Regions from separate parts of the Streptomyces sp. NPDC090798 genome, predicted to be linked through region 1. Evidence: riboswitches for the same ligand, from Rfam matches in the RefSeq annotation. Region 1 holds a riboswitch; each other region holds the start of a gene.

What was found. A riboswitch is a leader RNA that binds a small molecule or an ion and turns the genes downstream of it on or off. The one in region 1 is predicted to bind thiamine pyrophosphate.
Region 2: another riboswitch for thiamine pyrophosphate. It lies ahead of ACIQTP_RS21610 (thiamine ABC transporter substrate binding subunit); the one in region 1 lies ahead of thiO (glycine oxidase ThiO).
Region 3: another riboswitch for thiamine pyrophosphate. It lies ahead of thiC (phosphomethylpyrimidine synthase ThiC); the one in region 1 lies ahead of thiO (glycine oxidase ThiO).

What each region holds. Positions count from the first base shown of each region.
Region 1 covers NZ_JBIVXA010000008.1:84,384-86,644, forward strand. Annotated here, with positions in the region: gene ACIQTP_RS19060 (NAD(P)/FAD-dependent oxidoreductase) at 1-985, opposite strand, end outside; TPP riboswitch at 1,121-1,232, shown strand; gene thiO (glycine oxidase ThiO) at 1,230-2,261, shown strand, end outside.
Region 2 covers NZ_JBIVXA010000009.1:254,594-256,854, forward strand. Annotated here, with positions in the region: gene rlmN (23S rRNA (adenine(2503)-C(2))-methyltransferase RlmN) at 1-815, shown strand, start outside; TPP riboswitch at 955-1,073, shown strand; gene ACIQTP_RS21610 (thiamine ABC transporter substrate binding subunit) at 1,156-2,229, shown strand; gene ACIQTP_RS21615 (ABC transporter permease) at 2,205-2,261, shown strand, end outside.
Region 3 covers NZ_JBIVXA010000015.1:99,636-101,896, reverse strand. Annotated here, with positions in the region: gene ACIQTP_RS29710 (YibE/F family protein) at 1-837, opposite strand, end outside; TPP riboswitch at 909-1,086, shown strand; gene thiC (phosphomethylpyrimidine synthase ThiC) at 1,079-2,261, shown strand, end outside.

The DNA of each region.
Region 1 (2,261 bases):
AGAAGTACGGGACCGGGTCGTACGCCGCCGGGGCCTCGCCGATGATGTTCGCCGCGACCGTGCGCGGCGCCTGGAGGGCGTTGTCCCAGTGGTGGACGAGGAGGCGCTCCTCGTAGCGGCCCGACGGGAAGGAGGCGCAGTCGCCGACCGCGTAGACGTCCGGGACGGAGGTGCGCAGGTGGTTGTCGGCGACCACCTCCCGGTGGGCGCCGAGCTCGATGCCGGAGCCGGCCAGCCAGGCGGTGGCGGGGCGCGCGCCGATGCCGACGACCACGGCGCCCGCCGGCACCCGCGTGCCGTCGTCCAGCACCACCGCGCCGGGCTCGACGCGCTCCACGCGCGCGTGGGTGCGCAGCGAGGCGCCGCTGTCCGCGTACCAGGCGGCCATCGGCGCCGCGACCTCCGCGGGCAACGCGCCGGCCAGCGGCCGGTCGGCCGCCTCGACGACCGTGACCGCGCACCCGGCCTCACGCGCCGCCGTCGCGAACTCCGCACCGATCCAGCCCGCCCCGACGACCACGATGTCGTGCTGCTGGGCGAGCACGGGGCGCAGTCGCTCGGCGTCGTCCAGGGTCCGCAGCAGATGGACGCCGGGGACGCCCTGCGCGCCGGGCAGCTGGATCGGTTCCGCGCCGGTCGCGAGGACCAGGACGTCGTAGGGCACCGGTCCTGTCTCGGTGTCCAGCTCGTGGTCTGCGGGGCGCAGGCCCAGCGCCTCGCAGCCGAGCCGCAGTTCGATGCCGAGCGCCTCGAAGTCGATGTCGAAGGCGGAGCCCTCGGCCTTGCCGAGCAGCACCGCCTTGGACAGGGGTGGCCGGTCGTACGGCTGGTGCGGCTCGGCGCCGATCAGCGTCACGTCCCCGGTGAAACCCTGTTCCCGCAGGGCGACCGCCGTCTGCACGCCGGCCATGCCCGCGCCCACGATGACGACCCGCCGTGCCGTACGCCCCTGCGCCCGCACCTGTGCCCGCGTCTGCTCGCTCACCTGATCACCATAGACAACTGACAATCTGTCAGTCAGGGGACGTGCGCAGTGACCTGTTCCACAACGTTCGTCGCGCCCGCGTCCGACGGAGGCTCCCTTACTGAGACATACGGCAGCGGGCTAGGGTGGCTCACGTAAAGCACTCGCGGGAGCCCGGACGCACCGGGCTGAGAGGGAGGCTGGCGGCCTCCGACCGTACGAACCTGATCCGGGTCATGCCGGCGAAGGGAGGGGCTGGAAGCCCATGTCGCCTACGCGTACACCTGCACGTTCCTCGGATGCGCCGTCATCGGACGCACGTGCGTCGGACGTCCTCGTCATCGGGGGCGGGATCATCGGTCTCGTGACCGCCTGGCGGGCCGCGCAGCGCGGGTTCACCGTCGCGGTCGCGGACCCCGAGCCGGGCGGCGGGGCGGCACGGGTGGCCGCCGGAATGCTCGCCGCCGTCACCGAGCTGCACTACGGCGAGCAGACCCTGCTGGGCCTGAACCTCGCCTCCGCGCGCCGCTATCCCGACTTCGCCGCCGAACTCACCGAGGCGAGCGGCCAGGACCTCGGCTACCGCCGGTGCGGCACGCTGGCCGTCGCGCTGGACGCCGACGACCGCGCCCACCTGCGTGAACTGCATGCCCTGCAACACCGCTCGGGGCTTGAATCGGAGTGGCTCAGCGGCCGGGAGTGCCGCCGTCTGGAGCCGATGCTCGCGCCGGGCGTGCGCGGCGGGCTGCGGGTCGACGGCGACCACCAGATCGACCCGCGCCGGCTCGCGAAGGCCCTGGTCACGGCGTGCGAGCGGGCCGGAGTGGAGTTCCACCGGACGTGGGCGGAGCGTTTGACCGTCGTACGGGACCGGGCCGCCGGGGTCGTCACGACGGGCGGTGAACAGCTGGCGGCGGGGCAGGTGGTGCTCGCCGCCGGGAGCCTCAGCGGGAAGCTCCCGGGCGTGCCCGCCGCCGTACTGCCGCCCGTACGGCCCGTGAAGGGTCAGGTGCTGCGGCTGACCGTGCCGAAGCGGTACGCGCCGTTCCTGAGCCGGACCGTGCGGGCCGTGGTGCGCGGCAGCCACGTCTATCTGGTGCCGCGGGAGAACGGCGAGCTCGTCGTGGGCGCCACCAGCGAGGAGCTGGGCTGGGACACGACGGTGACCGCGGGCGGGGTCTACGAGCTGCTGCGCGACGCCCATGAGCTGGTGCCCGGGATCACCGAGCTGCCGCTCACCGAGACGCGCGCGGGCCTGCGGCCCGGGTCGCCCGACAACGCGCCACTGCTCGGCCCG
Region 2 (2,261 bases), on a different contig from region 1:
CCCTATGGCGCCTGTTCGACGGCACGCTCGTCGAGTCCGTGCTGATGCGCTACCCGGACCGGGTGACCATGTGCATCAGCTCGCAGGCGGGCTGCGGGATGAACTGCCCGTTCTGCGCCACCGGACAGGCCGGGCTGGACCGGAACCTGTCCACGGGCGAGATCGTGCACCAGATCGTGGACGGGATGCGGGCCCTGCGGGACGGCGAGATCCCGGGCGGCCCGGCGCGGCTGAGCAACATCGTCTTCATGGGCATGGGCGAGCCGCTCGCCAACTACAAGCGGGTCGTGGGCGCCATCCGCGCGCTCACCGACCCCGAGCCGGACGGGCTCGGGCTCTCGCAGCGCGGGATCACCGTGTCGACGGTCGGGCTGGTGCCCGCCATCCACCGGTTCTCCGACGAGGGCTTCAAGTGCCGCCTCGCCATCTCGCTGCACGCCCCTGACGACGAACTGCGCGACACCCTCGTCCCCGTCAACACGCGGTGGAAGGTGCGCGAGGTGCTGGACGCCGGCTGGGAGTACGCGGCCAAGTCCGGGCGCCGCCTGTCCATCGAGTACGCCCTCATCCGGGACATCAACGACCAGGCATGGCGTGGTGACCGGCTCGGGCGGCTGCTCAGGGGCAAGCCCGTGCACGTCAACCTCATCCCGCTGAACCCGACGCCGGGTTCGAAGTGGACCGCCTCGCGGCCCGAGGACGAGAAGGCGTTCGTCGAGGCGATCGCGGCTCACGGGGTGCCGGTGACCGTCCGCGACACCCGGGGCCAGGAGATCGACGGGGCATGCGGACAGCTGGCCGCGACCGAGCGATAGTCTGATCGGCGGCAGTGCCTGGCAGTGCCTTTTCAGCCGGCGCCGGTCAGCGCGGGTCAACTCCGGCCAGCGTCGGCCAGTGCCCGGACACTGTCAGTCAGTGCGGTTAGCAGTTGCAGTTTCATATTCCGACATCTTCATATTCCGACAGGGGAGCGCCACAGCGCTGAGAGTGCGGTAGCCGGAGCACCGGTGGGCCGCAGACCCTCTGAACCTTGCCCAGGTCATTCTGGGTAGGAAGTTCGGGCATCACTCAAGCTGTTGCGCCCTGCCCGGGAACCTTCCGAGGATCCCGGGCAGGGCCGCGTCTCTTCCTGGTCATCCCAGGAGGAATTCAGTGATAACCAAGAGGACGACCACGGCCTTCGTCATCGGGCTGGGCCTCGTCACGCTGTCCGCGTGCGGGTCCTCCGACAGCGGCGGCGCCGGGGACTCCAAGACCGTCACGCTCGTCAGCCACAACTCGTGGGCCGTGTCGAAGAGCGTGCTGCGGGACTTCGAGAAGCAGTCCGGTTACAAGGTCAGGGTCCTCAAGGACGGCGACGCCGGGCAGGCCGTCAACAAGGCCATCCTCACCAAGGACAATCCGCAGGGCGACGTCTTCTTCGGCGTCGACAACACCCTGCTGTCCCGTGCGCTCGACAACGGGCTGTTCCAGCCGTACGAGGCCAAGGGCTCCGACCAGATAGTCCAGCAGTACCGGATCGACCAGGACAAGCACCGGGTCACGCCCATCGACTCCGGTGACATCTGTGTCAACTACGACAAGGCCTACTTCAGCGAGCACAAGCTGGCCCCGCCGAGCTCCTTCGACGACCTGATCAAGCCCGCGTACAAGAGCCTCCTCGTCACCGAGAACGCGTCCACGTCCTCGCCCGGCCTCGGCTTCCTGCTCGGGACCGCCGCGAAGTACGGCGACGAGGGCTGGCAGGACTACTGGAAGAAGCTCAAGGCCAACGGCGTGAAGGTGGTCGACGGCTGGGAGCAGGCCTACAACGACGAATTCTCCGGGTCCGCGGGCGGGAAGAAGGCCAAGGCCGACCGGCCGCTGGTCGTCTCGTACGCCTCCTCCCCGCCCGCCGAGGTGATCTACGCCGACCCCCAGCCGAAGACCGCGCCGACCGGGGTCGCGAGCGGCACCTGCTTCCGCCAGGTCGAGTACGCGGGGCTGCTGAGCAACGCGAAGAACACCAAGGGCGGCAAGGCGCTCCTCGACTTCCTCATCAGCTTCAGGTTCCAGGAGGACATGCCGCTGAACATGTTCGTGTACCCGGTCCGTGAGACCGCCGAGGTGCCCCAGGTGTTCGTGAAGTTCGGCCCGCAGGCCGAGCACCCCGAGACCCTGGCCCCCGCCAAGATCGCTGACAATCGTGACCGGTGGGTCAAGTCGTGGACCTCGCTCGTACTGAAGTAGCGCCTCGAAGGAGCCGCAAGGAGAGCGCGACG
Region 3 (2,261 bases), on a different contig from region 1:
TGCGACCAGCGCCATGACACCGCGCATCCGGCCCACCACCACGACGGCCAGTGCGAAGATCCCGGCGAGCAGCGCCATCGGGAACTTCCGGTTCACATCGGTTACCGAGTACTGCAGGTCCCTGGGCGCGGAGGGCTCGTACGCGGCCACGACCTTCTCGCCCTCGTGCAACTGCCGTGACTGGTCAGGCTGGATGATCTCCGTGAACGTACGGCCCTTGTCCTTGCCGGTGTCGATCCGGATCGTCGCCTTTTTGCAGTCGCCCGTCGCCTGTTGCTGCGCGGAGGAGCCCTCGGCGGTGGACGTGTCGCCGGTCGGGGTCTCCCCCGACGCGTTCACGGACTTGCAGCTGACCTTGTCGACCTTGGTGACCGTGGCCTGCTGGGTCTGCCGGTCGAAGCCGACGCCGGTGCGCTCGTGGGAAGGGGCGCCACCGGGCCAGAGCACCGCGAGACCCACAACGACCGCGGCGGCGAAGGGGATCAGAATGGCCGCGATGACCTTGCGCAGATGCTTGGAGACGGGTGTGGCGGGCCCATGGCTGTGACTGTGCGAGTGCCCAGATCCGTGCCCGTCCCCAGGGCCGTGCCCATTCCCCGGCCCACCTCCATTCCCAGGGCCGTCCCCAGACCCAGACCCATGTCCGTGTCCGTCCCCGGGGCCGTGCCCGTGTCCCTCGCCCGGCCCGTGCCCGTGCCCGCCCCCTGGACCGGGACCGGGGCCACCGCCCGGCCCGTATCCGCGGCCGTCTCCGGAGCGCGGTCCATAGCCGTCTCCGGGACCGCGTCGGCGCGGCGGCTCGGACGGCGGGAACGGGGGCTGCTGCGTTGTGGTCACCGACCGATCATCGCAAGAACGGCGAGGGCCCTCTGTTCACCGCGCCAGATATGACGCTAGCGTGGAGTCACCTTTGCACACGCGGGAGCTCGGAGCACCGGGCTGAGAGGGCGCTGACCTCCGTCTTAGCGATGTTTCACGTGGAACGAGTGATGTTTCACGAGGGACGTCGGCAGACGGAATCCGCTGCGTCGACCGCCGAACCTGTTACCGGGTAATGCCGGCGTAGGGAGTAGGTCTCATGACCAACAAGGACGTACGCACGCCTGCCTCCAGCCAGATGGACGGGGCGCCTGCCGCGCCCGAGGGCGAACAGCCGCGGGAGGCCGGGAAGTCCATCGGCTGGCACAAGGGATACGTCGGGGGTTCGCGCCCCGATCTGCGGGTGCCGGTCCGTCAAGTGCACCTCACCAACGGGCAGTCGGTCACGCTGTACGACACCTCCGGCCCGTACACCGATCCGATCGTCGACACCGACGTACGCAGGGGCCTCGCGCCACTGCGCGAGAACTGGATCATCGCCCGCGGTGACACCGAGGAGTACGCGGGCCGTCCCGTCCGTCCCGAGGACGACGGAATCAAGCACACCTCGCCGCGAGGGGGCCTGCGCAACCTCGACGCGGTCTTCCCGGGTCGGCCGCGCCAGCCGCGCCGAGGTCGTCCCGGAGAGGCGGTCACGCAGCTCGCGTACGCCCGGCGGGGCGAGATCACGCCCGAGATGGAGTTCGTGGCGGTCCGCGAGAACGTCGACCCCGAGGTTGTACGCGAGGAGATCGCCGCCGGTCGCGCCGTGCTGCCCGCGAACGTCAACCACCCGGAGATCGAGCCGATGATCATCGGCAAGCGGTTCCTGGTGAAGGTCAACGCCAACATCGGCAACTCCGCCGTCACCTCCTCCATCGAGGAGGAGGTCGAGAAGATGACCTGGGCGACCCGCTGGGGCGCGGACACGGTCATGGACCTGTCCACCGGCCGCAATATCCACACCACGCGGGAATGGGTCCTGCGCAACTCCCCCGTCCCCATCGGCACGGTGCCGCTCTACCAGGCTCTGGAGAAGGTGGACGGCCGCGCCGAGGAGCTGACCTGGGAGATCTACAAGGACACGGTCATCGAGCAGGCCGAGCAGGGCGTGGACTACATGACGGTCCACGCGGGCGTGCGACTGCCGTACGTGCCGCTCACCGCCAACCGCAAGACCGGCATCGTCTCGCGCGGCGGCTCGATCATGGCGGCCTGGTGCCTCGCGCACCACAAGGAATCGTTCCTCTACGAGAACTTCGAGGAACTCTGCGAGATCCTCGCGGCGTACGACGTCACGTACTCGCTCGGCGACGGGCTGAGGCCCGGGTCGATCGCGGACGCCAACGACGCGGCTCAGTTCGCGGAGTTGAGGACGCTCGGGGAACTCAACACGATCGCGA